2 regions of the Salinicola sp. CPA57 genome follow, and region 1 is predicted to be linked to the other one. Evidence: predicted binding sites of a transcription regulator. Region 1 holds the regulator's gene; the other holds the start of a gene.

The links. Region 1 encodes sigma-54, which starts transcription at its own class of promoters, with help from an activator protein. Its sites were predicted from a motif close to TGGCACNNNNNTTGCTNT; they were not measured.
Region 2: the regulator sigma-54 is predicted to act here: its motif matches at 1,854-1,871, upstream of glnA (glutamate--ammonia ligase).

Annotation. Positions count from the first base shown of each region.
Region 1 is NZ_PZJR01000012.1:26,569-30,020, reverse strand. Features, by position in the region: gene lptA (lipopolysaccharide transport periplasmic protein LptA) at 1-401, shown strand, start outside; gene lptB (LPS export ABC transporter ATP-binding protein) at 554-1,279, shown strand; gene DOM36_RS14790 (RNA polymerase factor sigma-54) at 1,430-2,863, shown strand; gene raiA (ribosome-associated translation inhibitor RaiA) at 3,004-3,312, shown strand; gene ptsN (PTS IIA-like nitrogen regulatory protein PtsN) at 3,322-3,452, shown strand, end outside.
Region 2 is NZ_PZJR01000017.1:106,789-110,240, forward strand. Features, by position in the region: partial or broken gene DOM36_RS18075 (IS5/IS1182 family transposase) at 193-282, opposite strand; gene DOM36_RS18080 (polysaccharide deacetylase family protein) at 448-1,437, opposite strand; gene glnA (glutamate--ammonia ligase) at 1,995-3,401, shown strand.

The sequences.
Region 1 (3,452 bases):
CCGCTGTCTATACCGGCGACGTCGACATGCGGCAAGGCAGCATGAACCTGAAGGCCGCACGCGTCGACATCCAGCGGGGCGCCAACGGCCAGGTCAGCCAGGTCACCGCCAAGGGCGGTGGCGGAGAACGCGCCTACCTCGAGCAGAAGCCGGCGCCCGACGAGGATCTGGTCAAGGGTTGGGGCGACACCGTCGTCTATCATGCCGCGGAGCGTCGCGTGGAGCTGATCGGCAATGCCGAGCTGCACCAGGCCGGGGACACGTTCGACGGCGCCTACGTCGAATACTATCTCGATTCGCGCCGCATCCAGGCCCGGGCCAGCCAGGATAGCGATGGCAACAGTGACGGTCGCGTCCGCATGACGTTGACGCCACGTGACGCCTCTCCGTCGTCTCAATAGCCGCCCTGACAGTCAATCGTTCGCGCAATCTTCTCGAGCCATCGGCCAAGTCACCGTTCCAGCCATGAATTGAGCGCCGATTCGGGACCGACACCGGTGATGACTACCGGCCCCGGATCACGTTGCGTCGCGCTGCCACAAGGATCGTATCCATGAAAACGCTAACGGCCACCAATCTGGCCAAGAGCTACAAGGGACGTCGCGTCGTCCATGATTTCAGCCTGACTCTTCGCCAGGGCAGCATCGTTGGGCTCCTCGGCCCCAATGGCGCGGGCAAGACAACGTCGTTCTACATGATCGTCGGCCTGGTCAAGGCCGATGCCGGCAGCGTCCATATCGACGAGCGGGACCTCAGCCGCGCCCCGATGCACGACCGCGCTCAGGCCGGGATCGGTTATCTGCCGCAGGAAGCCTCGATCTTCCGCAAACTGAGCGTCGCCGACAACATCATGGCGATCCTCGAGACCCGCAAGGACCTGGATCGTGCCGGACGACGCGCCCAGCTCGAGCGGCTTCTCGGCGACTTTCACATCGAGCATATTCGTGACAATCTCGGGATGAGCCTATCCGGTGGCGAGCGTCGACGCGTCGAGATCGCGCGCGCGCTGGCCACGGAGCCGGCCTTCGTGCTGCTCGATGAACCCTTCGCGGGTGTCGACCCGATCTCGGTCGGCGATATCAAGAGCATCATTCGCCAACTCCGTGACCGCGAAATCGGCGTTCTGATCACCGATCACAACGTGCGGGAGACGCTGGACATCTGCGACAACGCCTATATCGTCGGCGACGGCCAGATCATCGCCGAGGGCCGCCCGGAAGCGATCCTCGACAACCAGCGCGTTCGCGACGTCTATCTGGGTCACGAATTCCGCTTATAGTCCGCCATCCTTGCTCTCGTACGGCATGCCACCGGTGGCTGGAGTCACTCACCCCGCCACGGGTGGCATGTATATTGCATAAAACGTTGCATGTCGTTAAATCAACCAGTAACGTAACGTTTCTCTCGTTGATCGTGACGCCCCTTCTCCATGTCCATGAAGCCCTCGCTGCAACTTAGAGTCGGCACCCAGTTGACCATGACGCCTCAGCTTCAGCAGGCGATTCAACTGCTTCAGCTGTCGACGCTCGATCTCTGCCAGGAGATTCAGCAAGCGCTCGAGTCCAATCCGATGCTGGAGCTGGAGGAGCCGTATGAGGAACTCGAGAGTTCGGAGACCCAGGAGGACGAGTGGGCCACCGATATCCCCGACGAATTGACGCTCGACAGCGACTGGAGCGACACCTACCAGGACGCTACCGCCGGCGCGCTGGGCAACGGTAGCGGCAGCGAAGACGCACCAGATTTCGATCGCAACGCCGCCGCCGTCGGGCTCCACGACCATCTGCTGTGGCAACTGGCGATGGGCGATTTCGATGACCGCGAGCGGGAGCTGGGTGAGTGCCTGATCGACGCGATCAATGACGACGGCTACTTCATCGGTTCGCTCGACGAGCTGACGATCAGTCTCCGCGCCCAGCGCAGCGACAGCATCAGCACGGCCGATCTCGAACACATGCTGATGCGACTGCAGCAGTTCGACCCCACCGGTGTCGGTGCCCGCGATCTGCGTGAATGTCTGCTGCTACAGCTGGGCACGCTGGATGGCGATACCCCGCTGCTACCGCAAGCCAAACGCCTGGTGCGACAATTCCTCGAAGCGCTGGCCGGCGATGATCGACGGCTGCTCAAACGACGCCTGCGACTCGAGGACGACGAGCTCGACCGTGTCATCAAACTGATTCGCACGCTGGACCCTCGGCCCGGTCAGGGCTTCGATATCCGTCGCGACGATTACGTGATTCCCGATCTCGTCGCCACGCCCTCTCCGGCAGGCTGGCGCATCGAGCTCAACGCCGAGGCCTTGCCCCGGCTGCGTATCCAGCCCGACTACGCTGCGCTGATCAAACGGGCCGACAAGAGCGACGACAACACCTTCCTGCGCCAGCATCTGCAGGAGGCCCGCTGGTTGCTCAAGAGCCTGTCCAGCCGCAACGATACGCTGCTGCGTGTCGGCAGGGAGATCATGGCGCGCCAGATCGACTTTCTCGATCGCGGAGAAGAAGCGATGAGACCGCTGATTCTGGCCGACATCGCCGGCAGCGTCGACATGCACGAGTCGACGATCTCCCGTGTCACGACGCAAAAGTATATCCACACCCCGCGCGGCGTATTCGAGCTCAAGTATTTCTTCTCGAGCCAGGTTGGCGGCCAGCGCGGTGACGGCGACAGCCATTCGAGTACCGCGATCCGCGCCCGGATCAAGAAGTTCATCGGCGAAGAGCCCCCCAGGAAACCACTATCCGACAGCAAACTGGTGGAACTGCTCGCCCAGTCCGATATCTGCGTCGCCCGGCGCACCGTGGCCAAATACCGGGAAGCGATGGGCATTCCCTCATCGAGTGAACGCAAACGCCTGTCCTGACGTCATACTATCGTCACGCCGATTCGGCGAGACGCATCGATTGGCACTCGCCAATCCGATCCCGATCCATCACGATGCCTTTGCAGTGCCCTGAAAAGGGTTACAATCAGAAGTGCCATCTGCCGCAACAGGAGTGTGTCATGCAAGTGAACGTTACCGGCCACCATGTCGACCTGACCGATGCCCTCCGAGACTACGTCGGAGAAAAACTCGTTCGTTTGGAGCGTCACTACGACAACATCACCAATGTCCAGGTTACCCTGAGTGTGGAGAAGGAGCGCCAACAGGCCGCCGGGACCTTGCATGCCGCCGGCGCCGATCTACACGCCGACGCCAGCGATACCGACATGTATGCCGCCATCGATTCGCTCGCCGACAAACTCGACCGCCAACTGGTCAAACACAAAGAGAAGGCACAAGCCCGCGCCCAAGGCGCCGGCGCCCGTTAACGCCTGATGATGACACTGGAAAAGATCCTGCCCCCCGAACGCACCCTTTACGGGGTCACGGGGGGCAGCAAAAAACGTCTGCTGGAATTCTTCAGCACCTTCGTCGCCCAAAACACACCCAGCCTGGATAGCCAGGAAGT
Region 2 (3,452 bases), on a different contig from region 1:
ATTGACACCTTCCCTATGCGAAGTGGGTTTCTCCAGCATTTCTTGATGCAGAAGAGACCCTTTTTCAACTTGTCTTCGTCCCAAAAAGTTTTGGTCTTGACCCGATACCGATTATAAAGAGGTTGGTCGGTGAATCCTTCGCATCTGCAAAAGCATGCCTGCCTCTATATGTGGCCATGGAAAATCTCCCTGGCTTCTGTCTGAAAAGTTGGCTCTCATACACCGCTCGATGCAGGCCAATGTCACCATGGTCCTGAAGCTGCGGGCCAGCTTGTCATAACGAATATTCCACCGACGCTTTCCTCGTCGCGGACGCCCCATGGTCTATGGTGGAGAATATCCTCGAACATCTGTCAACGCGGGTCTGAAAGCTCGTAACGGCCTGCCATGACTCTCTCCTGTTCAGTGACAGGGACAGCGTAGCAACCCTGGCTTTTCAGACAGAGCCTAAGGGTGCAGGTTGCCCAATAGCCAATCGAACAGCCGGCCGGGACTGTTGGCAATCGGCTGCGTAATCACGAAACGTGGCAGGAGCACGGTATCGACCGGTGGCTCCAGCCAGCCCGCGCGGCGGGTCAACACGCGCTCGATATCCGCACTTGCCGCCAGCTGCATCAAGGCGTCGTCCGGGAACTCGTCGACAGCGGCGGCGATCGGCAACGGGTGGCGGCATAGAACCGAAAGCTGGTGACGACTTTCGCGTAGTCGAGCCAGTGCTCGGGCATCACGAGGTACCGATCGGGGCGGCATCAGGCTGCCGAAGCGAAACAGCCCGCCCTGCTCGAGACGACGGATGCTGAACGCATCCAGCGCTTCGTCGGTGAACGTCGTTTCGGTACCCAGGCCAGCCGCAACAGCGCATAGCGTGGCGGCCGACTCCGACTGATCGAGCTCATCGATGTAGTTCCTGATGGCTTGGCTGTAGCGTTCGTCTCGCTGGCCGGTGACGATCGGAGGCGCCGGCAGGCCAGCCTCGGCGAGCCGCCGATGGGCAGTGTCGGCCGTTTCTTCGCGCCACAGGGATTCGCTCAGCGCTTCGTGCCAAGTGCTCCAGGCCTGCTGGGTGACCGGACAGGGGAGAAAGACATTGGCCGGCAGGGCCAGCCGTTCCAGTATCGGCGAGACCTGCCTGAGGGTATCGCGCCAGCCGCCGTCGAACGTGAGCGCGACTCTCGGCAGTTGATCGTGGTGCAGTTGAAGCACGCTTTCGAGGCTGACGATCTGCGCGCTTTCGCTGAGACTTTCCAGCAGCTGCCGAAAACTGTCCGGGCCCAGGCACCAGTCTGCCCGATGAGGCAGGCGGGCTTCGGCTTCGTCATCCAGCACTCGGCGCAGCGCGAGTATCGCGCTTCGCCCCCACAGCGGTTCACTCAGGCTGAGACGCCAGTGACCGCGTAGGCGCTGTACCACATCCTGTGTGCGATCCAGCCTGGGCATGAGTCATTCCATTACTGAAGTCATTGAGCGCCACCAAGCAAGGCGTCCGTCGATAGTATTCGTTACGAGCGTATCCGTCGCTATCCGTTGAAAGAGTCCTGTGAACGAGTCCCGTGAAAGGGTCCTGTAAAAGGGTCCCTTGAAAGCGTTTGCAAGCAGAGCCTGCACCGAGTTGGAGTGCATTGAAACAGTATCCGTTGCCCGACGATGTTCGGCAAAGTTTCCGGCAATGCTCGCAAAGTGTTGTTTTGGTGCACACGATCAGTCTAGTGCACCAAATTGATGCCTATGAGAATTTTCAAGCATCCTTGGCCAGCGAATTTCCCCTCGTGCAGCAGTTTCGATTCCGCGGCAAGGTTTAAAAATCTCCGTCACATCATGTGGTTAATGAATCTGATCGTGGCTATGCCTCATTTTGGCACATTCTCTGCATGTCCATGTAAAAACGGTGTGCGCGTGGGCAAGAGCGCCGACTTCGTGCTACAAAACACGCATGCCAAAAAACGGTGTTGGATATTCGCCAACGAATCGAGCCATGGCTCACAGTGGAGGAAGACATGTCTGAGAAAACCCTCGCCCTCATCGAAGAACACGACGTCAAGTGGGTGGATCTGCGCTTTACCGATACCAAGGGCAAGGAGCAGCACGTCACCATTCCTGCCAGCGCCATCGATACGGAATTCTTCGAAGACGGCCAGATGTTCGACGGCTCTTCCATCGAAGGCTGGAAGGGCATCAACGAGTCCGACATGATTCTGCGCCCGGAAGACGGAACCGCATTCCTCGACCCGTTCACCGAAGACTCCACCCTGATTCTGCGCTGCGATATCATCGAGCCGGCGACCATGCAGGGTTACGAGCGTGATCCGCGCTCCATCGCCAAGCGCGCCGAAGCCTATCTGAACAGCACCGGTCTGGGCGACACCGCGTTCTTCGGTCCGGAACCCGAGTTCTTCATCTTCGACGAAGTGCATTGGAAGACCGATATCGAAGGCTCCATGTACAAGATCTCCTCCGAAGAGGGCGCCTGGTCCACCGATCGTCAGGTCGAGGGTGGCAACCTGGCACACCGTCCGCGCGTCAAGGGGGGCTACTTCCCGGTGCCGCCGGTCGACAGCTTCCACGACATTCGCAGCGCGATGTGCAACACGCTGCAGGCGATCGGCCAGAGCGTCGAAGTGCATCACCACGAAGTGGCCAACGCCGGTCAGAACGAAATCGGCGTCAAGTTCAACACGCTGGTGAAGAAGGCCGACGAAGTTCAGGAGATGAAGTACGTCATCCACAACGTCGCGCATGCCTACGGCAAGACGGCAACCTTCATGCCCAAGCCACTGGTCGGCGACAACGGTTCCGGGATGCACGTTCACCAGTCTTTCTGGAAGGACGGCACCAACCAGTTCGCGGGCGACGAGTACGCCGGCCTGTCCGAAATGGCACTGTATTACATTGGCGGTATCATCAAGCATGCGCGTGCGCTGAACGCCTTCACCAACGCTTCGACCAACTCCTACAAGCGTCTGGTGCCGGGCTTCGAAGCGCCGGTCATGCTGGCCTACAGTGCGCGTAACCGCTCTGCGTCCATTCGTATTCCGTACACCTCCAACCCCAAGGGCAAGCGCGTCGAGACCCGTTTCCCCGACCCGACTGCCAACCCGTACCTGGCGTTCTCTGCGATGCTGATGGCCGGTATCGACGGGATCAAGAACAAGATTCATCCTGGCGATGCCATGGACAAGAATTTGTACGATCTGCCGCCGGAAGAAGGCAAGAAGGTCCCGACCGTGGCGACCAGCCTCGATCAGGCCCTGGAAGCGCTCGACGCCGATCGTGCCTTCCTGACCGAAGGTGGCGTGTTCACCGACGACATGATCGATGCCTACATCGCGCTGAAGAACGAGGACGTCGAGCGTCTGCGCCTCGCGACGCATCCGGTCGAGTTCGATCTGTACTACAGCGTCTAAGCGTCGACACAGCGTCCAAGGTTCAAGCCCTGACCTGCGGCCTGACAGAGC